DNA from 2 places in the Arthrobacter sp. TmtSoilC77 genome. Region 2 is predicted to be linked to the other one. Evidence: predicted binding sites of a transcription regulator. Region 2 holds the regulator's gene; the other holds the start of a gene.
What was found. Region 2 encodes HrcA, which represses chaperone genes, less so after heat shock. Its sites were predicted from a motif close to TTNGCACTCGNNNNNNNCGAGTGCNAA; they were not measured.
Positions count from the first base shown of each region.

Region 1: a site for HrcA is predicted at 13,384-13,410, ahead of groES (co-chaperone GroES). Genes of this name have one in related genera too.

Region 1 covers NZ_AP046050.1:3,361,184-3,383,352, forward strand. Annotated here, with positions in the region: gene AC6I99_RS15475 (ABC transporter ATP-binding protein) at 1-1,512, opposite strand, end outside; gene guaB (IMP dehydrogenase) at 1,616-3,127, opposite strand; gene AC6I99_RS15485 (acyltransferase family protein) at 3,385-5,478, opposite strand; gene AC6I99_RS15490 (acyltransferase family protein) at 5,475-7,577, opposite strand; gene AC6I99_RS15495 (flavin-containing monooxygenase) at 7,725-8,834, opposite strand; gene AC6I99_RS15500 (hypothetical protein) at 8,869-9,210, opposite strand; gene AC6I99_RS15505 (LuxR C-terminal-related transcriptional regulator) at 9,379-11,064, opposite strand; gene groL (chaperonin GroEL) at 11,249-12,862, opposite strand; gene groES (co-chaperone GroES) at 12,947-13,243, opposite strand; gene AC6I99_RS15520 (hypothetical protein) at 13,435-13,863, opposite strand; gene AC6I99_RS15525 (THUMP-like domain-containing protein) at 13,931-15,157, shown strand; gene AC6I99_RS15530 (shikimate 5-dehydrogenase) at 15,164-15,976, opposite strand; gene ykgO (type B 50S ribosomal protein L36) at 16,016-16,138, opposite strand; gene AC6I99_RS15540 (CobW family GTP-binding protein) at 16,183-17,322, opposite strand; gene AC6I99_RS15545 (glutamate--cysteine ligase) at 17,508-18,659, shown strand; gene tsaD (tRNA (adenosine(37)-N6)-threonylcarbamoyltransferase complex transferase subunit TsaD) at 18,670-19,797, opposite strand; gene rimI (ribosomal protein S18-alanine N-acetyltransferase) at 19,835-20,314, opposite strand; gene tsaB (tRNA (adenosine(37)-N6)-threonylcarbamoyltransferase complex dimerization subunit type 1 TsaB) at 20,328-20,999, opposite strand; gene tsaE (tRNA (adenosine(37)-N6)-threonylcarbamoyltransferase complex ATPase subunit type 1 TsaE) at 20,999-21,628, opposite strand; gene alr (alanine racemase) at 21,625-22,169, opposite strand, start outside.
Region 2 covers NZ_AP046050.1:2,684,180-2,693,619, reverse strand. Annotated here, with positions in the region: gene lepA (translation elongation factor 4) at 1-1,742, shown strand, start outside; gene hemW (radical SAM family heme chaperone HemW) at 1,743-2,972, shown strand; gene AC6I99_RS12355 (DUF4870 domain-containing protein) at 3,003-3,416, opposite strand; gene AC6I99_RS12350 (DUF3097 domain-containing protein) at 3,553-4,404, opposite strand; gene hrcA (heat-inducible transcriptional repressor HrcA) at 4,583-5,590, shown strand; gene dnaJ (molecular chaperone DnaJ) at 5,641-6,768, shown strand; gene AC6I99_RS12335 (16S rRNA (uracil(1498)-N(3))-methyltransferase) at 6,771-7,544, shown strand; gene AC6I99_RS12330 (GerMN domain-containing protein) at 7,588-8,460, opposite strand; gene AC6I99_RS12325 (PhoH family protein) at 8,883-9,440, shown strand, end outside.

The DNA of each region.
Region 1 (22,169 bases), 680 kb from region 2:
GCTCACATGGTTTTCCAGGCCATTGGGCAGTTTGTTGATGAACTCCATGGCCTCGGCGTCCGATGCTGCCCTTCGGATCCGTTGCTCGTCCCGCGGTTGATCGACATCGCCCAGGTAGATGTTCTCCGCCGCGGTTGCGAATTCATACTTCAGGAACTCCTGGCTAAGGACCGCGAGGTGCCGGTGCCAACTGGTCACGTCGATACCGGTGAGATCGACGCCGTCGAGCAGTACTTGGCCTGAGTCCGGCCGGTACAGGCCAGCCAGGATCCGGATCAGCGTGGACTTTCCTGCGCCGTTCTCACCAACTATGGCAATGTGCTGGCCCGCCCTGATGGTCAGGGATATGCCCTTGATAACCTCAATGTCACTCCCCGTATAGCTGAATCGAATGTCCCGCATTTCCACTACGGAAGGCGACTTCACCAGGGGAGGCTCGTGGCCGCTGGGCACAGGAAGCGCCATGAAAAGCTCGTAGTCTTTGAGGTTGGCAAGGTCTTCGTCGATGGAACTCAGTGAGGAGACCAGGTTGTTGGCGGTGGATAGAGCCCGGCTGACGATCTGCTGGATGTAGAGGAACTGCCCTACCGGCTGCGCCCTGGCGATGATTTGTCCCACCACCCAGATCAAGGACACAACTTCGGCACCATACTGCAGCGCGTCCGCTGCGAGTTGCTTGGGGATGTAGCGCTTCTGGAAGTCCAGCCGCCTGCGCTCGTCAGCGTCCCGAAGCCGGGACCGCAGGTCCATCAGATAGCCCACGATCCCGTAAAGCCGCATCTCGGCAATGTGCTGGGGACGCAGGAGGTTCGTCTCGATCATGCGCCGTTGCCGCCGGGAATCCACCTGGGTATTCCAGTGGGCTATTTGCTCTCTTGAGAGCTTGAACTGCAGGTAGACGCTCGGGACGATTGCAATGAGGACAATGACGGCGATCCACCAACTGACCAACAACAGCGCACCGACTGCCAGGATGACTGAAACCAACTGCGTAAAGATGGCCGCGATCCTGTCCAGGACCCGGGCGTAGGAATCGGAGAACCGCTTGGCGCGATCGTAGAGGTCCACCGTTTCTTTGTCGTCATAGCGCCAGAACTCCAGCGCCAGAAAGCGCTCATACATCATGTCGCCAACGATTGCCCCCACTTTGAAGCTCATCAGCTGCTGGATGTACCGGTCCACGCTGCTGAAGGCGCCCCAGAACAGCCCCAGCGCCGCAGTTATGATGACGTACAGTACCGCCCGCGGACCGGCGTCGGGATCTCCCGCGTAACCGGCGGCCAACGCGGTGGTGGTCAACGCGGCGAAGTAGGTGGTGACCAGCGGCAGCGTGGCCGAAATCAAGGACCCGGCCACTTTCATGATGACTGCAACAGGTGATGCCTTGAAACTGACCTTCAGGACCTGCCCGACGGCGCGTGCGTACGGCCGGAGGGCAAGCTTGCGGGGCGCTGTGCCTGAATTCAGCCGGACTGACTCCGGGTGCCGCGGTTGTGCGGGCTTTTCGGACATGTCCCCAGCCTATTCCTACCCACGGACATTTCCGTTGCGGCCCTTAAACAGCTGTTCCCCATGGAAGGATCCACAGGGAACAGCCGGGAGGAACTGATGATGGTTAGCGGGAACCGTAGTTCGGCGCCTCTACGGTCATCTGGATATCGTGCGGGTGCGATTCCTTCAGGCCGGCAGGCGTAATCCGGACGAACTTGCCGCGTGCCTTGAGCTCGGCAATGGTGGGGGCGCCGGTGTAGAACATGGTCTGGCGGAGGCCGCCCACCAGCTGGTAGGCCACGGATGCCAGCGGACCACGGAACGCGACGCGGCCTTCGATGCCTTCCGGGATGAGCTTGTCATCGCCGGAAACGTCGGCCTGGAAATAGCGGTCCTTGGAGTAGGACGTGTTCTTTCCACGCGACTGCATGGCGCCCAGGGAGCCCATGCCGCGGTAGCTCTTGAACTGCTTGCCGTTGACGAAGATAAGCTCGCCGGGAGACTCTTCACAACCAGCCAGCAGTGAGCCGAGCATGACGGTGTCGGCACCGGCGACCAGCGCCTTGCCGATGTCACCCGAGTACTGGAGGCCGCCGTCGGCAATCAGCGGCACGCCCGCCGGAATGGCAGCCTTCGCGGATTCGTAGATGGCCGTGATCTGGGGAACGCCGACACCGGCAACAACACGGGTGGTGCAGATGGAGCCCGGACCAACGCCTACCTTGATGCCGTCGGCACCGGCGTCGATCAGTGCCTGGGCACCTTCGCGGGTGGCAGCCTGGCCGCCAATGATGTCCACGTGCGCAGCAATCGGATCCGACTTCAGGCGACGGATCATGTCCAGCACACCTTGGGAGTGGCCATTGGCCGTATCCACGAACAAGGCGTCCACACCGGCGTCGATGAGCTTCATGGCGCGCTCCCAGCCATCACCGAAGAAGCCGATGGCGGCACCTACGCGCAGGCGGCCTTCGTCGTCCTTGGTGGCCAGCGGGTACTGCTCTGCCTTGGTGAAGTCCTTGGTGGTGATGAGGCCCTTGAGGCGGCCCTGCTCGTCAACGAGAGGGAGCTTCTCGATCTTGTTGGTGGCCAGCTTGTGCGAGGCTTCCTCGCGGCTGATGCCCACATGGCCGGTGATGAGCGGCATCTTTGTCATGGCATCGCTGACGCTGCGCAGCGGGAATTCAGATTCGGGAATGAACCGGGTGTCGCGGTTGGTCACGATGCCCAGCAGGCGCCCGTCCGTGTCCACCACGGGAAGGCCGGAGACGCGGTAGCGGGAGCACAGCTCGTCCAGTTCCTGCAGCGTTGCCTGCGGGCCAATGGTCAGCGGGTTGGTGATCATGCCGGACTCGCTGCGCTTGACGCGGTCAACGTGCTCAGCCTGGTCATCGATGGACAGGTTGCGGTGCACTACGCCCAAGCCACCCTGGCGGGCCATCGCGATGGCCATACGGGACTCCGTGACGGTGTCCATGGCAGCAGACAGCAACGGCGTCTGCACCGTAATCCGCTTGGAAATGCGGGAGGACGTGTCCGCGTCCGAGGGGATGACGTCGGTGTGCCCGGGCAGGAGCAGGACGTCGTCGTAGGTCAGGCCTACGAAGCCAAAGGGATCGTGTTCGGGCTGGGTCATGAGTGCGGCCTCTTACCTGGGTTCCGGGGGCTATAACTGGTAGGGGTTGCAACTGATGACCAGCCCGTCATTACGGGACTGGCCTGTGCATAAAGTACTGGCCTGTGCATGAGGTACTGCAAGGCAAAGGTGCTTCGGGTATTGAATAAATAGTAGAACCTCCGCGGCGATCGCCATATTCCGCGACGCCTGAGTGTGAGCAACGGCACTGGCGGCAGGCCGGCGTCGTGCGTTGCATGCTCCTGCGGATGGCGAGGCTAGCGCTCAGACCAGCCCGTCGCGGCGAGGAGCCGCTCCTCGAACATGGGAATCATGCTCTGTACATAGGTCTTGGTGAGATGGTTGTCGTCCTTGTAGACGTACACATTCCCAATCACCGCCGGACACGTGCCCTTTTCACAGATGAAGTCGCTCATGTCCATCAGGTACAACCGATCCACCTTGCCCGCGTAATCGTCCAAGGGCGAGGACGCAGCCAGGGAATCCTCCAAGGGAGGGTTGCAGTCAGGCGAATCGGGGCCCTTCTTCTGCACGCACTCGGGCATGTTGATGCTGAACCGCGGGTTGTCGCGCACGCCGACGACGTCGATTCCGGCATCCGTGAAGGGCTTGATGCCTTCCAAATAGCCGGGCACTTCGGTCTCGAAAGGCGCCGTGACATGAGTTAGTGACGCCACAGTGAACACTGCATCGGGTTTGTGTTCCATGACGTAGGCGGCACTTGCCTTGTTGAAGTCGGTGCATTCGCTGGTGCGTTCAGGAGAGTCCGCACCGAACCGGCAGTTCCCCTTCAGCAGAGTGACCACTTCCCAACCATGCTCCTTGGCGATGGGTCCCAGGGCGGCCATGTACTGCTGGGCATGGGAATCGCCCAGGACCACGATCCTCTTGGTCACCACTGCCGGTTCGTTGTTCTGGAGGCAACCCTGCAGCAACGGATCTGACGGGACGTTCGCGCCAGTACACAGGCCATCGATGTCCGCCCATTCATCGTTCATGGCGGCGGGTGCGGGAATGATCATTGCCTCGGGCGTCGGTTGGCCCGCGAACCCAGGCGACAGCGCTGCGGCACCGGGTGTCAGTTCCTTGGGCTGGTCCGCAATCGCCACACTTTCGGCGGCGATGGCACCCTGCCAGGCGGTCATCGGAAGCGCCAGCAGCGCACCGCAGGAAACAACGACGACGGCGGCCCGCCAGGACCGTGCGTCCGGCCACTGCCAGCGGCGCATGGGCACCTCGACATACCGTGTGGTGGCAACGGCCAACATCATGGATACCGCCATGATGCCCAGGCCCTGCAGGAGGTTGGGACTTGTGGTCTCCGTGACGAGCAGGAAGAACACCAGGACAGGCCAGTGCCACAAGTACAAGGCATAGGAATTGTTGCCCACCACGACCAGGGGCTTTGAGCTGAGTACGCGGTCCGCACCAAAGCGGCTGTTGCTCTGGCCGGCGACGATAACGGCCGCGGCGGCGAGCGTGGGCCAGAGGGCCACGAATCCCGGGAAGGAACGGTCGACAGTCAGGATCAAGCCACACGAGAGCATGGCGGCCAGCCCTGCCCAACCCAGGAATACCCGGAGCCGCCGTCCCGGTTTGAGGTACGGGAGAGCAAGCGCCAGCAGGGAACCCAGCGCAAATTCCCACAGCCTTGTCCGGGTATCGAAATACGCATAGGCCTGGTTGTTCGCCGTCTGGTCGATGGAATACACCAACGAGGCCACAAAAACCAGGCCGAACGCCATGAACAGCAACTGCCGGTGTTCCATGACCCTTCGGCCTGGGAACAGCTTTGCCAGTTGCGGCTGCAGCAGGGCTACGACGCCGAAAATGAGCGGCCACAGAATGAAGACCTGGCCTTGGACGGACAGGGACCAAAAGTGTTGAAGGGGACTGGCCCCGGAGTGGTCCTGGGCATAATAATCAACGGCAGAATCCGCAAGCTGCCAGTTCTGCCGGTACAACAGGGAGGCCCACGCCTCCGCGAGCACATCCGGCCACCGGCTCTGCGGGACAAAGGCCCACGTTGCGGTCAGAACCGCCAACAAGACAACGACGACGGCGGGCAGCAGCCGCTTGAACACGTGGAGCCAGTGCTGCAGGAGCCTCAGGGGCTTGTGGTTTTCGAGCTTCCGCGTAAAGGACAGGGTCAGCAGGAAAGCCGAGATGAGCAAAAAGACGTCGACACCACCGGACACCCGGCCCAGCCAAATGTGATAAGCCGCCACCATCAACACAGCCAAGGCCCGCAGGCCCTGGACCTCGGGACGAAAGGTGCGTTCCGCCGTCGTGGGCCTCGCTGTGGTGGGGTTGCCACCCAAAGGTGCAGTTGTTTTCACGTTGTCGCTCATCGCTCCCACCCCGTTGCGGCAAACCACCTTTCATCGAACATCTCACCCATGCTGGTGACGTAGGTCTTGGACAAGTGGTTATCGTCCAGGTAGACGAACACATTTCCTACGACGCTGGGGCACTGGACACCATTGCAGAGGAGATCCGTCATATCCAGGAACGCGGCATTTCCAAACTTTCCCTGCACGGCCGCGAAAGGGCTCTCCGCTGCCAGGACGTCATGCTGGTCGGATTTGCAGTCAGGGCTGTCCACGCCCTTGGACAGGGCACACTCGGTGACGTTGTGGTCATAGCGGGGGTTGTCACGGATGGCCACCACCTGGATGCCGAGGTCGTTGAAGTTGGTGACCGACTGTTCAAAGCCGTACACCAACTCCTCATCCGGTGATGACGGGGCAGCCTTGGTGCCCACCATGAACACGGAATCCGGGGTGTGCGCTGCCACATACTTGAAAGCCGCCGAGTTGAAATCATTGCAGTGCTGGTCAGCGTCGGGGTTCTCCGGCATGAACGGGCATCCGCCCAAAAGGAGGGCCGTGACCTTCCAGTGCTCAGCCTCAGCGAGGGGACCGAGCGCGGCCAGCCACTGCTGGGCATGGGAATCACCCAAGACAATGATGCTCTTGGTGGCGTCATCGCCCACGCCGTTTTGCTGGCAGTTCTCCTGCAGGGTCTTGTCTTCCGGCTGGGACGCTCCCTCGCACGTCCCACCCAGATGTGCCCAGTCCTCAGGTAGCTGCTCTGCGGTAGGAAGCGTTTTGGCGTCAGGGCTGACCTGGTCCACGTACCCGGGCAGGAGGGCATGTGCTCCCGGGTTGTCGTTGAATGCCTGCGTGTCAGCGGCCTTCTGGTCCAGGTACTGCTTGTACTGGAAACCGAGCAACGGCGTGCACGCCACGGCAAGGCACACCGCGATCGAGATGGCTGCCCGGCGACGCTTCACCTCGGGCCACTTCCACTCCCGGAATGGCTTCTCCACATACTTCGTGGTCAGGAACGCCAGGACCAGTGCCAACGCCACAATCGCCGTGCCGGAAAGCCAACCCGCATGATCCTTGCCGCTCCAAGCCAACGCGATCACCAGGATGGGCCAGTGCCAGAGATAGAGGGCATAGGAATTGTCGCCCAGCCGAACAAGGAATCTGGAGCTCAGGATCCGATCCACGCCGAAGCGGCTACCGGTCTGTCCCGCTGCAATCACCGCAACGGCAGCCAGGGTAGGCCAGAGTGCAACAAAGCCCGGGAACGCCGTCTGGACCTGCAGCAGGATGCCGCAACTGAGCATGGCGGCCACGCCGATCCACCCCATCGCCACGCGGACAGGTTTGGAAAAGTCCAAGGCAGGCAAAATCAAGGCAACAAGGGTTCCGAGGGCAAACTCCCACAGGCGGGCGAAGGTGTCGAAGTACGCCACCGCCTGGTTGTTGGCCGTAAAGATGATGGAGTACGTCAGGGAAACGACGAAGATGAGCGCAAAAACGTACGCGAGCGAAGCCCGGTACCGGAGATCGAATTTGCGGCAGATGACCGCCATCACGGCGAAGATCACCGGCCAGAGAATGAATATCTGGCCCTGGATGGAAAGCGACCAGAAGTGCTGCACTGGACTGGCCAGGCTGTGGTCCGTTGCGTAGTAGTTGACCGCAAGAGTCTGCAGGAGCCAATTCTCGTAGTAGAAGAGTGAGGCCCAAGCCTGATTGACCACTTCTACCCAGCGGGTGGGAGGCAGGAAAGCAAAAGTAGCAGCCAATGTTCCGAAGAGTACAACCACGACTGCCGGGAGGAGGCGCCTGAACAAGTGCAGCCAGTGCCGCAGCAAGTCCATCGGGCGCCGCTGTTTGAAGCGGCTGGTGAACTGAAGAGTCATGAGGAATGCCGAGATCAGCAGGAAGACATCTACCCCGCCTGACACCCGCCCAATCCAGATGTGGTAGCTCACCACCATGAGGACAGCGAGGGAGCGGAGGCCCTGGATTTCGGGCCGGAAGGTGGACTTTACAACGGGACCGGTAGCCCGCCTGTTGGGACGGGCGGGCGTTCGGATCGTTGATGTAGTCACGTTAGGCAGTTCCTCAAGGCTATTGCACAAAGCATCCATCATACGCTGTTCCGGGCTCCGGCCCCAGTTGGGCCGGTCTGCGGAACCGCCTTACGAGTGTCTATTAGCTCAGGTTGGACTATGCATTTGCAAAGATGAAACTGTGCGTTGCCTGTGCCAAGGCACTGTGTCTGAAGGCCCGGAAAACTAGGTCAAGGCCGGCCGACGCCCCACCGTCAGCTGCCGGTCGACTGTGATTCGTTGTGCCAGATAACGGGCATCCCGGCCAACTCCTGGAAGCGTTGCCGAGACTGCAGCGAACAGGAACTCCTGGCCGATGAAATAGAGTCCAGGGACAGATTCCACTACTCCCCTCTTGTGGGCCGGCGCTCCCTCTCCGTCCTGGTACGGGAGCTTCAGCCACGAGTAGTCCTCCCGGTATCCGGTACACCAAATGACGTTCGCCACGTCCAGCGTCCGGCCCTCTTCCAGCAACGGTTTGCCCTGCTTTACGCCGGCTATCCTTGGCAGCAGTTCCACCTTCGCCTCGCGCAGTTCCTTGGTACGTGTTCGGATCAAAGGTGCCGCCATCATCCTGAATGCCGGCGCCACCTTCCGGCCAACCGGTGTGTTGAGCGTCAGGACGTGAAGGCCTGCGAACCGGATCACAGGCAGCACAAACCGGGCTGCAGCGCGTCCATGGCGAACAGGGATTTCGCCACTGGCTTTGCCCGCCAACAACGTGGTGTGGGTCCTGCTGGCTTCGAGGGCAATCTCCGCGCCGGAATTGCCGAGCCCGACAACGAGCACTGGTCCAGGTTGGAGTTGCCCGGGATTCTTGTATTCCTGCGAGTGAAGCTGCACGATGCCCGGATCCAGCTCATTCGCGAATGCCGGCCGCTTGGGCAGGCGATACACGCCGGTGGCAACCACTACGTTGTTGGCGGTCCATGACCGGTCACCGGAGCTCACAAGGAAGCGATCACCCTCTTGTGTCACTCCATCAACATGGACCCCGGGAACCACCGGAAGACTGAACCGCTGTGCATAACCTTCCAGGTAGTCCGCCAACTCATTCTTGCTGGGGAACGCCAGACGGTCCCCTGGGAAGGGCATGCCCGGCAAACCGTCGTACTTGGCCGGGGTGAAGAGTCGGAGCGAATCCCACCGCTGGCGCCACGAATCGCCGGTCCTGGCGTTCTCGTCGAGGATGACGAAGTCGTGGTGCCCTTTGGCCAGCCAATAGCCGAGCGCCAAGCCGGCCTGGCCACCGCCTACGATCACGGTATCGAACTGTGGGTCACTAGCTTTTTTCATGGCTTTTCCTTTCTCATTACTGGTCAACGCGGGGTCACTTATGGCCTATGGCAGCGGCCGACATGGGCCTTAAGTGACCCCGCGTTGCTGGAGTTTCAGTTGCTGGGGTTTCAGTGGGAGCCTTCCGGTATCGCAGGCACCACACCAACATCAGTGCCGACGTCACCACATAGAAGGTGTGCAGCAGCCACACCGGCCCCGCCGGAAGGTCGAAGACGTAGAACGAGTGCACGGCATTGGCGATGTTGGTCAGGGTGATATTGCTCAAACTGTAGGAGGCCAGGTCCTTGGTCCGGACTGCCTTGAACAACATGGGCAGCATGCTGGATGCAAAGAGCACGGTGGATACGGTGCCGGCGAGCAGTGGAATGTTCATAAGCCCAAGCTATGAGTCCGGCGCCCCTTGCCGCGTCGGCCAAATGACGCATCCTGCAGGAATGGGCATGGGTATTTATGCGCATGCCGGGAAGTGAGAGAGCGTTCGGGAAAACCCTGCTGTATGTGAGAGAAGATCGGGAGAAAAGCGGTGGGAAGTGATAGAGCATCAGTTGGTTAAGTGGTGCTCAAACGCGTATTTGGTGGCAGCAACCCTGGATGGCAAGGAGAGCTTGCTGAGGATGTTGCTGACATGGCGGGCAACGGTCTTTTCACTGAGATACAGTTCCCGGGCAATGGACTTGTTGGGTTTTCCGTCGGCGACAAGCCTCAGGACTTCCAGTTCACGGGCGGTCAGTTCACGGGCAGTCAGTTCACGGGCGTTCAGTTCAGGGGCGGAGAGCACGGAACCATCGCCGCCACTCACCGTTCCGGCTCCCGCTTTGAGACCCAGCACCCCGGCCAGGGCAGGCGCTGCGTCGAGTTCTGCGAACTCGGCTGCGGCCGCTTCGAATTCCATGGCGGCAGAGTCGGGGTCGCCCAACCGGGCACACGCACGACCGGCCAACAACCGGCACCGGGCAGCCTCATACGGAGCCTCGAGGCTGTACCAAAGCCGCCAAGCCTTCCGGGCGGTCATCAGTGCGGCTTCGGCACTCCCCTCGGCCAAGAGAACGCTCGCTTCCGCCTGGGCTGATAGCGCCCGCTCCAAGGGGCGGCTGGCTTCGTGGAGCGGTGCTGCGAGTTCATTCGCGGCCTCTCGGGCTGCGACGACGTCCCCCGCCGCAAGCTCCACCTGGACCACCGCCGGAAGCAGCCTGCAGCGGTTGGCCGGATCCGCTCCGGACATCGCACGGTGCAACATGACCTGCGCCTGGGACGTTTTGTTCTGGGCCATACGTAGAAGCGCAAGGCCAGGCAATGGCTCAAAGCCGGTCTCCCCGGCCTTGGCGTAGGCTGCGTCGGCCTCGTCAAACCTGCCCCTGAGGCGGAGGACTTCCCCCTGTTGGTACCAAGCTCCCCAGGCCGCTTCCGGATCGCCCCGACGCGAACGGTCCTGGGCGATGCGGGCCGCAGCCAAGGCCTCGTCCCAGGCTCCATGCAGGATGAACAGCTCTGCGCGGTGCGATTGGCATTGCCCGCTGAACATCACCATGTCCGGCCGGTCTCCGCACCACCGCTCCAAGGCTGCTGTCCATTCCTGGGCGCGGTGGACGTCCAAAGCGAGCCGGCAGCTTCCAATCACCGCACAGTAGATGATCCCGGAAGGTATGGGCGAGACCTCGCCGGCGGTGACGGACAACATCACTTCATCGAGGAGCTGCAATCCCTCGTCCGGGGAGCCGAGGGTAATCCTGGCCGTGCCCAGGCCCAGCTGGCCCAACGCCATGAGATCCCTGTCGTGGAAACGCCGGCCCACTTCAAAGGCCCGGCCAAACAGTTCGTGGCTGGCCTCGGGGTTTCCTCCGTAAAGTGAACCCAGGGCGGATGGGATGAGGAGGTAGCCCTCCGCTTCGGTGGGCTCTTCCATTTCCGCAATCAAATGCTGGGCGCGGGACATCCAACCGGAACTTCGCGCGGGCTCCCCGATGTCCATGAGGAACAGCACCAGCCACGCCGCACAGCGCGCCGCACCGGCCATGTCGCCCAATGTCAGGAATTCCTCATGGGCCCGCGTCAGGTACTTCACTCCGTCATCGTCATGGCCCAGCAGCATTGCCACGGATGCCACCAGTTCCATGTCCCGGGCAGGCAAGCCGCCTTCGGAATCGGCCCGGGCAAGGCAGTCCAGCGCATCGCTCCAGCGACGCTCGGAGAATGCCGAGCGTCCCATATCCAAGGCTGTGACCGACATAGTGAACACTCATTCCGCGACCGGGAGCAACCCGGTTGGCGCACCCAAGCCGCCGTATTAGCGTCAGGGTACCGCCGCCGTCGTAAGTCCCACAATAGGTCCCCGCGGCTCCGGGGAACCTGCGGGTTGCTGACAAAAAAGCCCTGGCCACACGAAGGTGACCAGGGCTTTTTTGAACAGGCTGTTAGTGCTGGTGGCCTGCGTGTGCGTCTTCTTCCTCGGCCGGCTTTTCGGCAACCAGGGTCTCAGTGGTGAGAACCAGGGCAGCGATGGAAGCGGCGTTGCGGAGTGCGGAGCGGGTGACCTTGACGGGGTCGATCACGCCGGCGGCGATCAGGTCCTCGTACTCGCCGGACTTGGCGTTGAAGCCGTGGTTGGCTTCGAGTTCGGAGACCTTGGAAACGACGACGAAGCCGTCGAAGCCGGCGTTCTGGGCGATCCAGCGCAGCGGCTGGATCAAGGCGCGGCGGACGATGCCAACAGCTGCTGCCGCGTCACCTTCCAGGGCCCTGACGGCCGGGGACTCGTCCAGTGCCTTGAGGGCGTGGATGAGCGCGGAACCGCCACCGGAAACGATGCCTTCTTCAAGGGCTGCACGCGTGGAGGAAACGGCGTCCTCGATGCGGTGCTTCTTTTCCTTCAGCTCAACCTCGGTGGCTGCGCCAACCTTGATGACACCGATGCCGCCGGCCAGCTTGGCAAGGCGCTCCTGCAGCTTCTCGCGGTCCCAGTCGGAGTCCGTGCGGGTGAGCTCGGCACGCAGCTGGGCCACGCGGTCGGCAACGTCCTGCTCGGTTCCGGCGCCATCGACGATGGTGGTGTTGTCCTTGGTGACCGTGATGCGGCGAGCCGTACCCAGTACCTCAAGGCCAACAGTGTCCAGCGAAAGTCCAAGGTCCGGGGAAACAACCTGTGCGCCAGTGAGCGTAGCGATGTCCTGCAGCATGGCCTTGCGGCGGTCGCCGAAGCCGGGAGCCTTGACGGCGACGACGTTCAGGGTGCCGCGGATGCGGTTGACGATCAGCGTGGACAGGGCTTCGCCTTCGATGTCCTCGGCGATGATGAACAGCGGCTTGGAGGCCTGCAGCGCCTTCTCCAGCAACGGCAGGAATTCCTGCAGCGAGGAGATCTTGCCCTGGTTGATCAGGATCAAGGCGTCTTCGAGGACGGCTTCCTGGCGTTCTGCGTCAGTGACGAAGTACGGGGAGAGGTAGCCCTTGTCGAACTGCATGCCTTCGGTGAGGACGAGTTCGGTCTGGGTGGTGGAGGACTCTTCGATGGTGATGACGCCATCCTTGCCCACCTTGCCGAAAGCCTCGGCCAACAGTTCACCAATTTCGTCGCTCTGGGCGGAGATAGCGGCAACGTTGGCAACCTGGGTGCCTTGCACTTCGCTGGCGTTCTCCAGGAGGCGGGCTGCGATGGCTTCGATGGAAACCTCGATGCCACGCTTGATCTCGCCAGGAGCGGCACCAGCAGCAACGTTGCGCAGGCCTTCCTTGACCAGTGCCTGCGCCAGCACCGTAGCGGTGGTGGTCCCGTCGCCAGCGACGTCGTTGGTCTTGGTGGCTACTTCCTTGGCCAGCTGCGCACCAAGGTTCTCGTAGGGGTCATCAAGCTCAACTTCGCGGGCGATCGTCACGCCATCGTTGGTGATCGTGGGAGCGCCCCACTTCTTGTCCAGCACGACGTTGCGGCCGCGCGGGCCAAGCGTCACCTTGACAGTGTTGGCGAGCTTGTCGATACCGGCCTCAAGAGACCGGCGGGCAGCATCGTTAAAAGCAAGCTGCTTTGCCATGGTTGTGTCCTTTCAAGACAGAAAACCCGCACCGCAGAAGGTCGGAATGATTCCAACGCGGCTGCGGTGCGGGGCTCCAGGAAGTTACTTTACGACGATCGCAAGGACGTCGCGGGCGGACAGAACGAGGTACTCGTTGCCGCCGGTCTTGACTTCGGTTCCACCGTACTTGGAGTAGATAACGACGTCGCCAACAGCTACGTCAACCGGCACGCGGTTGCCGTTGTCATCGAAGCGGCCGGGGCCGATTGCAACAACTTCGCCTTCCTGCGGCTTCTCCTGTGCGGAGTCCGGAATTACCAGGCCGGAAGCCGTGGTCTGCTCTGCTTCGAGCGGGCGAACAACAATACGATCCTCAAGAGGCTTAATCGAGACCGACACTCGGACTCTCCTTTTCATGAGCTGATTCATGGACTAAGAACTAGGGTGCCGTGGCGTGCAACCGTCGTCGCGGTGCCGGTGGACGCCTGGCGTGATTAGCACCCTCCGGGGGAGAGTGCTAACAAGACTCTATGTAAGCGTTAGCACTCGGTCAAGGTGAGTGCCAGAATTTCGTCGTTGGTGAACTCCCGTTACCGCCCGGTGAGGTCATCCAGATCGTAGTCTTCGCCGTCGTCATCCTCATCCACAGGTACCGATCCGCGATTCAAATACAGCACGACGGCGGCTGCCAGGGCCACGACGCCGGAAATCACCAGGGCGATAATCCCGCCAATGCGGGCCCCGCTGTAGAGGTCCCGGATATCGCGGGCTTCATCAGTAGCGTCGTTCACGCTCTTGCCTGTGACGGAGTAGGCAGCTGCATTGAATGAGTCCAGGACGAAGATGACGATCAGCAGGGCAACGCAGATTACCGCGATCACGGCCCCCGCGATCAAGGCAGGACGCGCAAACGCCACAAGGGACCGGCCGGCGGAATGCTCTGAAGCTCCCGGGGCAGCGGGGCGGTTCCCGCCCGGGTTGTTCGTGTCGGAGGGCTGCGGAGCTGCGTTGTCTTCCATGAAAACAACCCTATCGGGCTGATTCCCAACTCACGGTGTCAAGGCGCGCCCCGTTAGGCTTGATCCCATGTCTCATGCACCGCAGGAACAGATCGCACCCTTGCTGACCACTGAAGGATGGGAACTCCTTGCCTCGCTGGGGCCGTACCGCGAAGCCGATGCGTTCAGCATGAACGCCGATCTTCGAAAGGCAGGCCACTCCCCTGAGCTGGTGGCCGCGGTACTCACGCAGTCCCGGCTCCGAACCCGCGCCGAGGCCAAATTCGGCGAGTTCGCCCGCCAGATGCTGTTCACCCAGGCCGGACTCGAGCAGGCGACGCGCCTCAACGTCGCGGCCCGGCACGCCGAGCGTTTTGCCAAGGCCGGCATTTCCCACGTAGCAGACCTTGGCTGCGGCCTCGGAGCCGACTCCATGGCCTTGGCCTCGATGGACATTGCCGTGACCGCAGTGGAGATGGATGAAACCACTGCGGCCTGCGCCACGATCAACCTCATGCCCTTCCCGCACGCCACAGTGGTGCATTCGGATGCCACGTCAGTGGAACTGGACGGGATCGACGGCGTGTGGCTGGATCCCGCACGGCGCACAACCTCGACGTCCGGGACAAAGCGGATCTGGGATCCGGAAGCATTCTCTCCCCCGTTGTCGTTCGTTGAAGGCCTGGCCGCAGCCGGCCGTGCGGTCGGCGTCAAGATGGGTCCTGGCATGCCCCACGACTCGGTTCCGGCGAACTGTGAAGCGCAGTGGGTCTCCGTAGGTGGCGACGTCACGGAGGTCACCCTGTGGTTCAACGCCGTGGCCCGCCCCGGGATCCGGCGCGCGGCACTTGTCATCGGCTCCCAGGGCGCTGCCGAGCTCACCAGCGGTGAGGATTTCGACGGCGGCCCGGTAGCCGCCGTCGGGCCGGTTGAGGGGTTCCTCTACGAACCTGACGGTGCCGTCATCCGCGCAGGCTTGGTGGCCGACGTCGCAGAACGCCTGGGCGGGCACCTGGTGGATGAACATATCGCCTACATCTGCGCCCCGGAACTCGATGACTCGCCTTTTGCCAAGGCTTACAAGGTGCTGGAGGTCATGCCATACAACGTCAAAGCCCTCAAAGCCTGGGTCAAAGCGGACGGCATCTCGGTGCTGGACATCAAGAAGCGCGGCACCGCTGTCACTCCCGAAGAACTGCGGAAACAACTGCTTCCATCCAAGCGCGACACCAAGCCCGCAAAAACGGCCACCCTTGTCCTGACCAGGATTGGCGAGGAAAGAGTGGCCGTAGCGGTGGAGCCCGTGACGTTCTAGTCCACTTCAGCGGCGGGAGAATTCCGAGGCTTCGCGGACCTGGTCAGCACTCGGGCGGAGGCCCGTGTACAGGACGAACTGCTCCTCCGCCTGGATGGCGATGACTTCCGCTCCAGTGATCACCGGCTTGCCTGCCTGCCGGGCAGCCGTGATGAGGGGCGTCTCGGAGGGTAGGGCGACGACGTCGAACACTATCTTTGCCGCCGCAATGGTTGCGTCGTCAAAGGACTGCGCCCTTTCGTCCGCACCAGCCATGCCCAGGGGCGTGACATTGATGATGAGGTCCGCCGTGGATCCGTTGACGTCGTCCTGCCATGCGAAACCGTAAAGGTCCGCGAGCGCACGGCCTGTGGTTTCGTTGCGGGCAACGATGGTCACGGACGTAAAGCCTGCATCGCGGAGGGCTGCGGCCACCGCTTTCGCCATTCCTCCGGCTCCTCGCAGCAGCACGGTGTGGCTGCTGGGTACTTTATGGTCCTTCAGCAGGCGGGCAATGGCGATGTAGTCGGTGTTGTATGCGGTCAGGACGCCGTCGTTGTTGACAATCGTGTTGACCGAGTCGATGGCCTTTGCCGAGGGATCCATCACGTCCACAAGCGGGATGACCGCTTCCTTGTAGGGCATGGAAACCGCGGCTCCCCTGATGGGGAGGCCGCGGATGCCAGCCACTGCAAGAGTGATGTCCGCCGGGGCGAATGCCTTGTAGACAAAGTTCAGTCCGAGCAGATCGTACAAATAATTGTGGAACCTGGTCCCAATGTTGCTGGGCCGGGCCGCGAGCGAAATGCACAGGGACATGTCTTTGTTCAGGATTGGCATTCACCCATTAAACAACGGGCCGTTTGCGCTTCCGCGCCGTTAGCCCTGGCGGGCCTTCATTCGCGGGTTGTTCTTGTTGATGACGAACGTGCGCCCACGGCGTCGGACGATCTGTGCGCCCGGAATCTTCTTGAGGGCACGCAGTGAGTTCCTGACCTTCATGGTTTTTCTCCTTGTTGTTGGTGGTTGGTTTTTGGGGTGGCTGGCTAAAAGGCTTCGCTAAGTTCCAAGGGGTCCTCCCAGACACCAAAGTCGAGTTCCATCTCGGCCTCCGTCAATTGGCAGCCCTCCAGAAGGGCGCGGATTTCCTGGGGGTCGATGTCCTCGGAGCGTCCGGTAATGGCCAGGACCGTTCCGCGGTCGCCGTAATTCGGGTGCCAGTCAAGGACGGCGTCGACGTCGGCTCCCACCTTGCCTCTGCGACCTGCTGCAGGTGCGTCCGCCAGCCAGGTTCCGGTGCTCTCAAGCCACACCCGGGGACCAATTCCCTGTACCGCAATCCGGATCTTGGCAGCCGAGGCGATCCACAAGCGTCCGCGGAGCCAGTGGGTTCCGGCCGCGAGTTGGGGAAGTGCTTCACGGAAACGGCCGGGGTGCAGCGGCCGCCCAGCCTTGTGGAGGACGGTTCGGAAGGAACCGGGCGAATCATCCAAAGGCACGCAGACCACTCCGGGCCGGGTGCGTGCGGCCGCTTCGGCGTCGTCGAAGCAGCCCGATCTGAAGTCATCGGCCGCACCGATTGCTGCAGCGTGTGGTGCCAGCTGCCCGAGCAGCTCCACGCCAGTCACCCATTCTTCGGATCCCATGCGGGGATTTCCGGACAATTCCGCTCCCAAGCCCGGGTGCAACATGACTGTGTCCACCTGCCCGAACTCGCCGATCAGGAACTCGCCGCTGGTCCGTTCATCCTCCGGCATCGATGTGAAGCCGGATTCAAAGAGGGTGTGCCGGTCCCAGATGTGATCGTCGAGATCCACGGGGTCCAAGGCCAGGATGGCGTTGTCCATGACGGCAGGCTGGGTGAGGCCGCGCCGGAGTTCCGCGACTGCCATCCCTGCCGGGACGCCGGGTGGTAGGCCCAGGACCACGTGGTCGAACCCGCAAGCGGCGAGGCGCTCCGCCGTCGGTACGACATCCAGCTTGACCGTACAGCTGAGGCAACCGTGTTCCAGAACGGTTGTTTCGCGCTCAAACAACTGGCCTCCCCTGTAGACGCGCCGCATGACCAAGGAACCATCCAGGAGGTCGTGAAGAACGACGACGGAGTTCGTGTGGGTTCGACCAAGCCGGGCGGTGGCCGCTTCGCGGCACTGACTGTCCAGGGAGCTGACAACGGTGAGGTGCATGGAAGGATTCTAATTGAAAACCATTCTCATTAGCAATTCGCTTGCGATGTGTCTCGGCGCTTAACTTCGCCCTGTCCGCAATCAGCCATGCTCCGGCTGCACTAGACTTGAGCCGACCGCTGACGGCCCCGCAGCGGGTTGCGTCCAGCAGAAAGTCCAGCAGAAACAAGCAACGAGGGGACTACGTGCAGATTGAGTTTGCGCCATCCAGGCAATCGACACTGGGTGTGGAATGGGAGTTGGCGCTCGTCAATGCACGCACCGGAGAACTGGTTTCAGTGGCGAACGACGTCCTCAAGGGTGTCGCTGCGAACCATCCGGACCTCAACGAAGACGACGAACACCCCCACATCAAGCGCGAACTGCTCCTGAACACGGTGGAACTCGTTACCGGAATCTGCGAAACGGTCAAGGAAGCAAAAGAGGACCTCAACCGCTCCCTCGCCGCTGTCCGCGAAGTCACCGACCCCATGGGAGTGGAGGTGTTCTGCGCAGGCAGCCATCCCTTCAGCCCTCCCCTGCTCCAGCCGGTCACCGACAAGGAGCGTTACGCCAAGCTGATCGAGCGGACCCAATGGTGGGGACGCCAAATGGTCATCTATGGTGTCCACGTCCACGTAGGCATCGATCGCCGGGACAAAGTGCTCCCCATCCTGGACGGCCTGGTCAACTACTTCCCGCACTTCCAGGCACTGTCCGCCTCCAGCCCCTTCTGGGCCGGCGAAGAAACCGGCTACGCATCCCAGCGGGCCCTCATGTTCCAACAACTCCCCACCGCTGGCCTGCCGTTCCAGTTCGAAACCTGGGAAGCATACGAGTCCTATGTCCAGGACATGTTCACCACAGGTGTCATCGACGCCATTTCCGAGATCCGCTGGGACATCCGGCCTGTTTACAACCTGGGCACTATCGAGATGCGCATTTGCGATGGCCTCGCCACCCTTGAGGAAGTGGGCGCCATCGCCGCACTCACACAGTGCCTCGTGGACGAGTTCTCCTCCATCCTCGACGCCGGCGGGAGCATCCCCACCATGCCGCCCTGGCACGTCCAGGAGAACAAGTGGCGTGCGGCGCGCTACGGCATGGAAGCCATCATCATCCTCGATGCCAAGGGCAACGAGCAATTGGTCACCGAGCACCTCGCAGAAACCGTCGCACGCTTGGAACCCGTGGCAGCCAAGCTTGGATGCTCTGAGGAACTGGCCGACGTCATGAAGATCATTGAACGCGGCGCCAGCTACCAGCGCCAGCGCCGCGTGGCCGCCGAACACAACGGGGACCTGCAGGCAGTGGTCATGGACCTCGTACAGCAGATGCGTAAAGGCCCCGACGCATAGTTGGGTGGAGTTACGCAGCCACCGACACCGTAGTAACGGGCATGGAGGAATCCGGCGCGAACGCTATTCCGCTGGGCCCGATTCCGGCCATGACCAGTTGAGCACCGAGGGCTGCCACCATGGCACCGTTGTCCGTGCAGAGGTCCAGTGGCGGCACGTGCAGCTTGATGCCCGCCGATACACACCGTTGGCCGGTCAATTCACGCAGCCTCGAGTTGGCAGCAACACCTCCACCAAGGAGCACGTCGGTAATGCCATGCTCCCTGCAGGCCAGGACCGCCTTTGAACTGATGACGTCCACCACGGCTTCCTGGAATGCCGCTGCGATATCGGCTACGGGTACTTCTTCCCCACGGGCTTCGAATTGCTCCACGCACCGGGCCACCGCGGTTTTAAGGCCGCTGAAGGACCAGTCGTAGCGGTGGGGTCCTTTCTCCTCCGTGGTGCCCATGTATTTGGGCTGGGTGAGGCCGCGCGGAAAGCGGATGGACTTCGGATTGCCTTGGCGTGCCAGCTTGTCGATGGCGGGGCCACCCGGGTAGCCAAGGCCCAGGATCCGGGCAACTTTGTCGTAGGCTTCACCGGCGGCGTCATCGATGGTGGAACCAAGGAGCTCCACGTCATCTGTAATGCTGCGGATACGGAGGATCTCCGTGTGGCCACCGGAAACCAGGAGTGCACCGAGGTTCTGCGGCAAGTGGCCGGCACCCAGGCCGGCGGCAGCACCGGCGTCGGGCCTTGAATCCAGCAGCCCCACGCCAACGTGCGCTACCAGGTGGTTGATCGCGTAGAGCGGCTTGCCCGTAGCCACGGCCAGGGCCTTCGCTGCGCAGACACCAACCATAAGGGCGCCCGCCAGGCCCGGCCCGGATGTGACGGCAATGGCGTCGATTTCCTCCAGAGTCACTCCGGCTTCATGCAGCGCTTCCTGAAGCGTGGGGACAAAGGCATCCAAATGGGCACGCGAAGCGATCTCAGGGATGACACCACCAAAGCGCACGTGCTCGTCCATGGAGGAGGACACCGTGTTGGTCAGCAGCGTTGTACCGCGCACGATTCCAACGCCGGTTTCGTCACAGGACGATTCGATGCCCAGCACCAACGGCTGCTTCGGCTGTTCTGGATAAGGGCCGCTCACGCGTTGGCTCCTTCTGTGGAATGTGACGTGTTCAGTGTCATGGGTTATTCAGGGGCAGGCGCATGATCAACGCATCCGTACCGTCCCGGTAATACCGCGGCCGGACGTGGATCTGTTCGAATCCGAAACGCAGATACAGCTGCTGTGCACGGGGGTTGTCCGCGCGCACCTCCAGGAGGAGGTCCGCCGCGTGACGCCGCCGCGCCTCCTCGATCAGCTCGGTCAGGATGGCAGAACCGATGCCTTTGCCTTCGAATTCGGGAACGACGGCGATCGTCTGGACGTCAGCGATTGGCTCAATGCACATCAAGCCGGCGTAGGCCACGATCTGGCCCTCAACCTGGGCCACCACGTAGCGGCGCGTCTCCGGCTGTGACAACTCGTCGAAGAACATCTGCAGGGGCCAGGCATCCACGGGGAACAGTCGACGTTCCAAGGCTTCGACGGCCGGGACATCAGCCTCGGTCATATCGCGCAGGGAAACTCCTGCGAGTTCCAGTTTGGGTGGGAGTTTCATCAGTCCACTTCCCTCACAGGGCACGCTTCCTGGGACCCGGCACCTGGGCGTCCGATTCGCGCAAGTACAAAGGTGTGGAGTCCAAGAGCTCCTGCCCTGCCGTTATTCTGGCAAGCGCGAGCTGGCCAAGGGACGCCGCGTCCGGTTGGGCCTCGGCAAAGTCTTCGTCGGCACGGAGGACGTCGGCGTACAGTCCAGCGCCGGCCCCAAACACGGGCAGGTCCGGTAAGTCCGAGGCGAAACCCACATGCGGCCCGTCGATGAGCTGGGGAAGCTGGCCTTCCTCAAGGACGTACCGCGCCCAGTAGACCTCTTTGCGCCGCGCGTCAGTGGCCACCAGGAATTCGGGAACAGCCGCAGTGGACTCCGCTACTTCGAGGGCGATCGCATCAAGGCTCATCAACCCATACAGCGGCTTGTTCCAGACGAAAGCCAGGGTCCGTGCGGTGGCAATACCTGAGCGCAGCCCGGTAAACGGTCCGGGGCCCACGCCTGTGACTATCACGTCAATGTCCGCGCCGGTAACGCCGGCACCGGCCAGCAGCTTCCCGATGCCCGGCGCAAGGACTTCGGCATGGCTTCGGGTGTCCTCGGTGGAAAAGGAATCCACCACGCCTTCCATGGCAACATCCGAAATCAGCGCAGCACTGGCCACTGCCGAGGTGTCGATAGCCAGGATCAGCATCAGTGGCCTCCTTCGGAGATCGTGGTTTCAAGAAGCTTCGGCGCCTCGGCCCAGCGTGGGCCAAAACCGCGGAAAATGATGGTGCGTGGTTCGTCGTCGTCATCAGTGTCAAAGTCCAGGACCGTGCCGCTGTCCTCGACATGGATAGCCGGCACAACGCCTTCGGCACCCACAGACCGGTGAAGGTCCACTTCCAGGCGGCTGTCCGAGAGGTGCTCAACCCGGTCCCTCCCCCACTCCACCACGGTGACGGACGAGTCCATGGTGTTCTCGAGATCAATGTCATCGATCTCAGCAGCTGATTCCAGCCTGTAGGCGTCGACGTGGACCAGGTCCGGTCCACCGGGGCGTGGGCCATCCGGAAGGTTTGGGTGGATCCGAACCAGCACGAACGTAGGCGAGATGATCCCGGCACGTACGCCCAGGCCCTCTCCCAGCCCCTGGGTGAAGGTCGTCTTCCCCGCACCCAGCTCTCCGGTCAGGACAAGGAGATCTCCCGCCTCAAGCACCCCGCCCAGTGCTGCACCGAGCGCGTGGGTTTGTTCCGCCGTCGTGACCTTCAGGCTGCGTTCCCAGAATGGTTCGCCGCCTTTCAATGGTTCGCTTGGTTCGAGCAGTGGTTCGTTCATAGCGTCGCCGATTCCGATGCTGCCTGGGTGCCCTGGTGTACCTCCGGCAGCGCCGGAACCTCGTTGACGTAACTGCGGGGCACCCGCGGACTAATGCGGGTCACGATCTCATAGTTGATGGTTCCCGCTGCCGCCGCCCAGTCATCGGCGGTGGGGCCGCCATCGGCACCGTCGCCGAACATCACGGCTTCGCTGCCCTTAAGCCCGGCCGCTTCTTCAGGGGTGAGCGGTCCAAGATCAATCACCATCTGGTCCATCGCGATCTGGCCCACCACAGGGTAGGTGACGCCGTTAACGCGAACCGGACCGCCCGTGGCGATGCGCGGGACCCCGTCGGCGTAGCCCAGGGGAACCAGGCCCAGCGTGCTCTCCTGGCTGGTGTGGTACTTCAGGCCGTAGGAAACGCCTTGCCCCTCCGGGACCTTTTTGCAGTTGGAGAGGAGTGTGCGGACGCTCATGGCAGCGTGCAGGCCAAGTTCGGCGGAGGTGACTCCTTCGAAGGGCGACAACCCGTAGATGCCGAGCCCCACCCGGATGAGGT
Region 2 (9,440 bases):
GCATGCTGCAGTACACCGGCGTCGTTCAACAGCGCGACATGAAGGCCCAGTATCTGGACCGTATGGACATCGAACGTGAGCGCGGCATCACCATCAAGTCCCAGGCAGTACGTATGCCATGGGAACTCGATGGCACCAGCTATGCCCTCAACATGATCGATACTCCTGGCCACGTCGACTTCACCTATGAGGTATCGCGCTCCCTGGCTGCCTGTGAAGGCGCCGTGCTGCTGGTTGATGCAGCGCAGGGCATCGAAGCCCAGACGCTTGCCAACCTCTACCTGGCGATGGAGAACAACCTCACCATCATCCCCGTGCTGAACAAGATCGACCTTCCGGCTGCCCAGCCTGAAAAGTATGCGGCAGAACTGGCCAACCTTATTGGCGGCGACCCGGAAGATGTCCTCAAGGTTTCGGGTAAGACCGGTGTAGGCGTGGAAGCGTTGCTGGACAAGATCGTCCGCGACCTCCCTGCCCCCGTCGGCAATCCCGACGCACCGGCACGTGCCATGATCTTCGACTCCGTCTATGACACCTACCGTGGCGTGGTCACCTACGTCCGCGTTGTGGATGGCATGCTGCATCCGCGGGAACGCATCCAGATGATGTCAACACGGGCCACGCACGAGCTCCTGGAGATCGGTGTGAGTTCCCCGGAGCCTACACCGTCCAGGGGCCTCGGAGTCGGTGAAGTGGGTTACCTCATCACCGGTGTGAAGGATGTTCGCCAGTCCAAGGTGGGCGATACCGTAACCAACCTCGCCAAACCGGCATCGGAGTCGCTCAGCGGCTACGCCGACGCCAAGCCGATGGTGTTCTCGGGCCTGTACCCGCTCGATGGAACTGACTACCCTGTTCTCCGCGATGCCCTCGAGAAACTGATGCTTAACGACGCCGCCCTGGTCTACGAGCCCGAGACGTCCGCCGCCCTGGGCTTTGGCTTCCGCGTTGGCTTCCTGGGTTTGCTGCACCTCGAAATCACCCGTGAGCGCCTCGAGCGCGAGTACAACCTGGACCTCATCTCCACAGCTCCCAACGTTGAGTACGAGGTCACGCTGGAAGACAAGAAGGTGGTCCACGTGACCAACCCCAGCGAATATCCCACAGGCAAGATCGCAGAAGTCCGCGAGCCCATGGTGTCCGCTACGATCCTGGCGCCCAACGAGTTCGTGGGATCCATCATGGAACTCTGCCAGAGCCGCCGTGGCCAGATGCGTGGCATGGACTACTTGTCCGAAGACCGCGTGGAGCTGCGCTACTGGATCCCGCTGGCCGAAATCGTCTTCGACTTCTTCGACCTGCTGAAGTCCAAGACACGCGGTTACGCATCACTGGACTGGAAGGCCGACGGCGAACAGGTCGCGGACCTTGTGAAGGTGGACATCCTTCTCCAGGGCGAGCAAGTGGATGCTTTCAGTGCCATCACCCACCGTGACAAGGCCTACGCCTACGGTGTGATGATGACCGGCAAGCTGCGCGAACTCATCCCGCGTCAGCAGTTCGAGGTGCCCATCCAGGCTGCCATCGGATCGCGCATCATTGCCCGGGAAAGCATTCGGGCCATCCGCAAGGACGTTCTTGCCAAGTGCTACGGCGGTGACATCACCCGTAAGCGCAAGCTGCTTGAGAAGCAGAAGGAAGGCAAGAAGCGCATGAAGATGGTGGGCCGGGTTGAAGTGCCCCAGGAGGCTTTCATTGCCGCGCTGACCACCGACGAGTCCAAGGACAAGGCCAAGAAGTAGATGCCCAGCGTCCTTCCTTTGGGCGACCCGGCACCTGCGGATGGCTTGTTGCCTCCGCAGGTGCTGACCGGCGTCGAGCACCGCAAGTTCGGGCTGTATGTGCATATCCCGTTCTGCGCGGTGCGGTGCGGCTATTGCGACTTCAATACCTATACGGCCACGGAGCTCGGCGGTGGGGCGTCGCAGGATGCTTATGCCCAAACGGCCGTCACGGAGCTGGACTTCGCGGCAACGGCCCTGAATGCTTCCGGCTTGCCGGAGCGGCCCCTGAGCACCGTATTCTTCGGCGGGGGAACACCCACGTTGCTCCCTGCCGAGGACTTGGCACGTATCCTGCGCGCCGCCGTCGGGCATTGGGGACTTGAGCCGGGCGCAGAGGTGACCACCGAAGCCAACCCCGACTCCGTGACGCCGGAATCGCTCAAGGTGCTCGCTGATGCCGGCTTTACGCGCGTCTCCTTCGGCATGCAGTCCGCGGTACCGCACGTGCTCAAAGTGCTGGATCGCACCCATACGCCCAGCCGTGTTCCGCTGGTGGTCCAGTGGGCGCGCGAGGCTGGCCTGGCCGTTAGCCTTGACCTCATCTACGGCACGCCGGGAGAGTCGATGGCGGATTGGCAACTGTCCCTTGAGACTGCCCTCTCCTACGAACCCGACCACATCAGCGCGTATGCCCTGATCGTGGAGGACGGCACAAAGCTGGCGGCCCAAATCCGCCGCGGCGAAGTCCCGGGAATCGACGACGACGACCACGCCGCCAAATATGAGCTTGCTGACAAATTAATCTCCGAAGCCGGCCTGACTTGGTATGAGGTCAGCAATTGGTCGAAAATGCCTGAACAAGCCTGCCGTCACAACCTTGCCTATTGGCGGGGCGATGACTGGTGGGGTATTGGTCCCGGCGCCCACTCCCACGTGGGCGGTGTCCGCTGGTGGAACGTTAAGCACCCCACGGCTTATGCCAACAGGCTGGCTGCAGGAGACTCGCCGGCAGCCGGCAGGGAGACCCTCGACGCCGACACCCGGGAAGTCGAGCGCATCATGCTTGAGGCGCGGCTCGGTACAGGGCTAGCGGTGGATGCGTTGGACAAAGTTGGCCGCCATGCGATGGCGGGACTTATCGCTGAAGAGCTGGTGGACCCGGTTGCGGCCTTCAAGGGTCGCCTGGTTCTTACGCTCAAAGGCCGGCTACTGGCGGACGCCGTGGTGCGCAGGATTCTGCCGGACTAACCGTCGGAAGAATCCTGCGGAGGCCCGGGACTACTTAATCCAGCGCAGGTTGAGCTTGTAGCGGTGGGGCTGCCCGTGGTTGACACGAATACCAGCCGAGACTGAGAAGCAAGTAAGTGCTACCCAGATGCCCGTGGCGATGACTGCAAAGATATTGCCCACCACTGGAAGCAGAACAAGGATATTCGCCAGGACTGCCGCGATGGTCGGAGGGAGCGTGAAGTTCAGGGCTTCCTTGGATTCCTGCGCCGTAAACGGCCCGCGATCACGGAAGATCAGATAGATCAGGAGGGAGGGCAGGCATCCCAGAATTCCCCCGAAGTGCGCAAGGGTGGCCCACTGGCGGTCTTCGCTTGCCGTCAGTGGGAGTGCGTTTGCGGGCGCGCCATGGTACTGGGGCTGGCCTGCGGCGCTGCCCGGTTCTTCAGGAGCGTTCTCTGCCACGGTGTCTTCCCTTTGCTGTAAAGATGCTGCAGTGTTGCTGTCCCAGAATACTGGGTTCCGGGTCATCCCGGGACCAACGCCCCGTTACGTCCCCGGGAAAAGTGCGTTCAGGAAACGTAAATTCAGGACAAGACCGTCAGGCAGTGGTGAGGAAATCGATGACTTCCTCCACCCTTCCCAGCAGCGAGGCTTCCAGATCGGCGTAGGTGCGGACCGCACCAAGCAGGCGCTGCCAGCCGAGTCCAATGTCTTCGGCGGTTTCGTGCGGCCAGCCGAAAGCGGTCAATATTCCGGTCTTCCAGTCAGTGCCTCGTGGAACGTCCGGCCACCGCTCAATACCCAACACTTTTGGCCGGATCGCTTGCCAGACGTCTACGTACGGATGGCCGACGATCAGCACGTTTCCGGTGGCTCCGGGCACCGTCATGGCTTCTGCGGCGATGCGTGATTCCTTTGAGCCCGCTACCAGATGGTCTACCAGGATCCCAAGCCTGCGGCCGGGCCCAGGGGAGAACTCTGCGATCGCTGACTTGAGGTCGTCCACGCCGTGCAGCGGCTCTACGACGATGCCCTCAATGCGGAGATCATCGCCCCAGACTTTCTCCACCAGTTCGGCGTCGTGCTTGCCTTCCACCCAAATACGGCTCGCCTTGGCCACCTGGGCACGCTGGCCCAGGACCCTGACGGACCCGGATGCCGTTCGACCCGGCTGCAGAGATGAACCAGGAGCCTTTGCCGCCGGCGGCATGAGGCGGATGGCCTGTCCTTCAAGCAGGAAACCGAATCCGAGCTGGAAGGACTTGGTTTTACCACGCCGGTCCTCAAGGGAGACGATGTGCATTCCCCCCGATTTCTCCACGCGGGTGACTTCGCCCACCCAGCCGGACTGGACGTCTTCAAGGACCATCCCGCGCTGGACGGCTACCTCGGGGAGCTGGCGTTTGGCAGGAGCGGACAGATCCTGCGGGCCCCACGTATCGAAAGCCAAGGACTTCATACCCCTTTGTGCTGGTTGTGCTGGGAATAACTCCCGCGGGCGGTTTCAATGCTAGCAACGTGCTGGCTCATACTAGACTTGTTAGCACTTGGGCATGTTGAGTGCTAAGTATTGGTCCGAAAAGCTATCGGTCCTACACAGGCCGGGACAGTCGTCAGGAGGTGTTGCAATGAGTGAGCCACGCAAGCTTGAAGTACTGCGCGCAATTGTTGAGGATTATGTGCATTCCCGTGAGCCGGTTGGATCCAAGGCACTTGTGGAGCGGCACCATCTCGGCGTTTCAAGCGCCACCATCCGAAACGACATGGCCGTACTTGAAGAAGAGGGCCTGATCGCGGCGCCGCACACCAGTGCCGGCCGGATCCCAACGGACAAGGGCTATCGGCTGTTCGTGGACAGGATCTCGCAGGTCAAGCCGTTGTCCGCCGCGGAGCGTCGAGCCATCCACTCGCTGCTGGAAGGGCCGGACGACCTCGATGACATCCTTGAGCGCACCGTCAGGCTCCTGTCGCAACTGACCAACCAGGTCGCCGTCGTACAGTACCCGCACTCCAACCGCGCACTTGTCCGTCACGTTGAATTTGTCCTCCTGGCGCCCAAGCAGGTGCTGGTGGTGCTCATCGCAGATACAGGAAGCGTTGGCCAGAAGGTCATCGAGGCTGGCTCCGATGTCAGCAACGAGGCCCTGATGGCCCTGCGCTCCCGCTTCCTTGGCAGTATCGCGGGAACCCAGCTGGCGCTGCTGCCGCAGGTGCTGCCATCCGTCGTGGCGCTGTGCCCGCCGGACCTTCGCGCACTCGCGCAGCATCTTGCCCATGGTCTCCAGGCTTTGAGCGACACCAGCCGTGAAGAGCGCATCGTCATGGCCGGAACAGCCAACCTTGCCCGCTCCAATGTGGATTTCCCGTTGAGTATCGGGCCAGTGCTGGAAGCTCTTGAGGAACAAGTTGTCATGCTCCGGTTGTTGTCCGATATGGGGGATGATCCCCGCGGCGTGACAGTCAGCATCGGACGCGAGAATCCTTACGATGGCCTGGCCGAGGCCTCGGTCGTGGCAACGGGGTACGGCTCCGGAGCCAAGGTCGGAATCCTCGGACCAACCCGGATGGACTATCCCACCACCATGGCTGCCGTGCGCGCCGTGGCCCGCTACCTTTCCCGCATTCTCGGCGGCTGACGCCAGCCCCGAGGTAAGAACCGCTTTACAACAAGGAAGAGATACCGACTTTGAGCAGCCACTATGACGTTTTGGGAGTCTCACCGGAAGCCACCGGGGAAGAGATCAAAAAGGCGTACCGCAAGTTGGCGCGAAAGCTTCACCCGGACGTCAACCCCGGGGAGGATGTCGCGGAGCAGTTCAAAGCCGTGACGCATGCTTACGAAGTGCTGTCCGACCCCCAGAAGCGTCGCGTCTACGATGCCACCGGCAACGAGAATGGCACTGACAACGGCTTCGGCGGCGGCTACTCAGGCCAAGGCTTTGCCTTCCAGGACATCTTCGACACCTTCTTCGGCGGTGGCGGCGGACACGCTGGACCAGCCTCCCGTGTGCGTCGGGGCCAGGATGCACTCATCAGCGTCCGCATCGACCTCAAAGACGCCGTGTTCGGTGTCAACAAGAAGCTCGAAGTTGATACGGCAGTGGTTTGCCCCACGTGTGATGGCAGCTGCTGCCGGCCGGGCACCCACCCGGAGCGTTGTGACATTTGTGGCGGCAGTGGCCAGGTCCAGAGGGCCGTTCGATCCATCCTGGGCCAGGTCATGACCACGGCCCCCTGTGGTTCCTGCGAAGGCTTCGGTACTGTCATCAAGGATCCCTGCAATGAGTGCAACGGCCAGGGCCGCATCCGTAGCCGCCGGTCCCTCACCATCAAGGTACCTGCCGGTGTTGCCACGGGTACGCGGATCCAGCTCTCCGGCCAGGGCGAAGCAGGACCGGCAGGCGGACCTGCCGGCGACCTCTACGTAGAGATCCGCGTCAACAGTGACTCCACCTATATCCGTGAAGGCGACGATCTGCACGCAACACTGAGCGTTCCGATGACGGCCGCTGCTTTGGGTACGGAACTGAGCCTGGAAACTTTTGACGGGCCCCAGGAGATCGACGTCAAGGCCGGCACCCAGTCCGGCGAGGTCATCACGCTCCGCGGTTTGGGCGTTACCCACCTCAGGGGCTACGGTCGCGGCGATCTCAAGGTGCACCTGCACGTTGAGACGCCGGTCAAGCTGGATCCGGCACAGGAAGAGCTTCTGCAGCAGCTTGCCAAGTTGCGGGGCGAGCAGTTCAGCGAAGGCAAACTCGTGGCCAGCGGCGGCATGTTCGCCAAGCTGCGGGACAAGCTCGGTAACCTGTAGCGGTGAGCAACCCCGTTTTCTTCACGCCTGCCGGGACCCTGGACGGTGTTGAGCCGGGCGCGTTGTTCGTCATCGACGGTGCGGAAGCCCGGCATGCCGTGACGGTGAAGCGCCTCACCGTCGGTGAGGCCGTGGACATTGCCGATGGCGCAGGAGCCCGCCTGACAGGCACGGTGGCAGAGGCCGGCCCTGGAAGTTTGTCCGTCATGGCATCCAGTGTGATTTTCGAGGACCAGCCGGATGTGCGTTTGGTGCTTGTCCAGGCATTGGCCAAGGGTGACCGCGACGAGTTGGCTATTGAAACGGCCACCGAACTGGGCATTGATGCAGTGATCCCTTGGCAGGCCGAGCGATCCATTGTCCGCTGGAAGGGGGATCGCGCTGCAAAGGCCCACGCCAAGTGGCAGTCCGTGGTCACTGCCGCGGCCAAGCAGGCCCGCAGGGCATGGATACCCGAGGTACGTCCCATCCTGGATTCCGCGGCGCTGGCAAAGGCTGTTGCTGCCGCAGACCTGGCTGTGATCCTTCACGAGGACGCCAAGAACCCTTTGCGGACCGTCCTTGAAGCGCCGCTCGTGGCTGAAGGCGGCGGGCTGGAGTCGCCGCGTGAAGTCCTCTTGATCGTGGGGCCGGAAGGTGGCATCTCGCCGCGCGAAGTGACGCGCCTCAGCGACGCCGGGGCGGTCACGGCTCTCTTGGGCCACCACGTCCTGAGGTCATCGACGGCGGGACCCGCCGCCGTCGTACTCGCCTCCGACGTCCTGGGCCGCTGGTAGGCCGTGGGGGCTGGCAAGCGAAACTACCCTGGGGACCCTGGCTCTAGCCGACGCTGAAAAGACGCGTATCCGTGGTGGATGTGTCTGCTTGCCCGGAGTCCTGAACCTGGGTCACGCGTAATTCGTATTTCCCCGGTTTCAGGGTTGCGCTGAAGGAGAACACGCCGAATTGTCCCGGCTCGCCGGTGGCTTTCGTCTGGCCGGTCAACAGGCTGGTTTTCTCGCCGCTGCCGTTGTCCCGGAGAATCTGCCAGCTGACCGGCTTGGAGCTGTCAGTGCTGCGGCCATTGAACTTAACGGCGCCGGCGGGCAGCGAGGTGTCCTCCTGCGGGTCGATAATCCACAGTGGCGCAACCAAGGAAGCGTCCCTGGCCATTGGTTGACCGAGCCGCACCTGGCCAAACGCCATGAAATCCGTGTGGCCGTCGACCAGAATGACCACCTGGATTTGCTGCCCTGAATTGATCAGGCCCGACGACGACGCCGCTGCGGTGGCCGTGTAGACCAGCTGCTGCACAGCCCGTTGCGCCATACCTGCATCAAGGTTGGAATTGAAGGCGTCCCGCGAGATATCAACCGTGATCACGTTCTTGCCCGAAATGGAGGTTGCCAGGCTGCCTGGGTCCTGCCAGGGAGTGAAGAAGTCGTGGTCCAACGGCTTTTCGGCCATCATGATCCGCAGTGCTGTGGTGACGGGGTTTCCGTCGCCGGAGATGTCCCTGAATTCGCGGTACAGGTAGACGTCTTCCTTGCTCCGTCCAATCCAGTAAACCGGGATCTTGGTGGACGCCTGGGTGGTCTCCAGTGGAGCATTGCTGGCCGGAGCTTCCTGGACGCTGACGGGCGGCGCGCTGGAGGTAGCTTGGGTGGGTCCACCGTTGGCGATACAGCCGGTCAGCAAAAGGACAGCAAGCATCGCAGGCGCGGCGACGGCGGACTTTTTCCGCTTTCGCCCGCCGGGCTGATGGCTTACTGACTGCACGATTGGGGTTCCTTGCCTTTGCGGCCGGTGGTTGTCGCCGACGCGTCGAACGGGCGTAGTCTGACTACCCGCTCTGCCAGCTTGGCATATCGTCGACGGCGGCTGGCCGGGTTTGCGGGCACTGGCGGCAACTGAAACAGGATTGATACCCGCTTGATGCCGAGTTGAGACAAAAAGTCGTCCCCCCGCGGCCCGTGCAAGGTGGACGAAGCCCGCGTGTACGCCCTTGTCGTTCCGGGCTGGCGTAGGATTGAAGGCATTCCGGCATATGGCCTGGCGGTTCAGCCAGTCCCGTTGTCGAAACGATGGACCAACTGTATTCCGACCGGAGGAGAAGAGGCCGCACGGCCACCACTATGAGTGAATCCCTGAATGGGCGGTTGCGGACCGGAAACGGGAACCCAGCCACCACCGAGTTCCCGCACACCTTACCGGGCACGCGCACGGAAATCGTCACGTTCGACAACTCCGATCAGATGGTTCACTCATTGGGCAGCCATGACGAAGCCTTGCGCTACATCGAGGAGCAGTTCCCGGACGTCAATTTCCACGTTCGCGGCAATGAATTGTCCATGTCCGGTCCATCCACGGTCATTCCGCGCATCATGCGCCTCCTTGAGGAGGTCCGCGGACTGGTTGCCAGGGGAACCGTCGTTACCCCTGATGTCCTCCAGCAGCTCGTGTCCCTCCTGAGGACACAGTCAGTCCAGAATCCCGTGGATGTCCTTACCCACAACATTCTGTCGAGCCGTGGCAAAACCATCCGGCCCAAGACCCTGAACCAGAAGAACTATGTGGATGCCATCGATGCGAACACAGTGATCTTCGGCATTGGCCCGGCAGGTACTGGCAAGACCTACCTCGCCATGGCCAAGGCAGTGCAGGCCCTGCAACTCAAGGAAGTAAGCCGGATC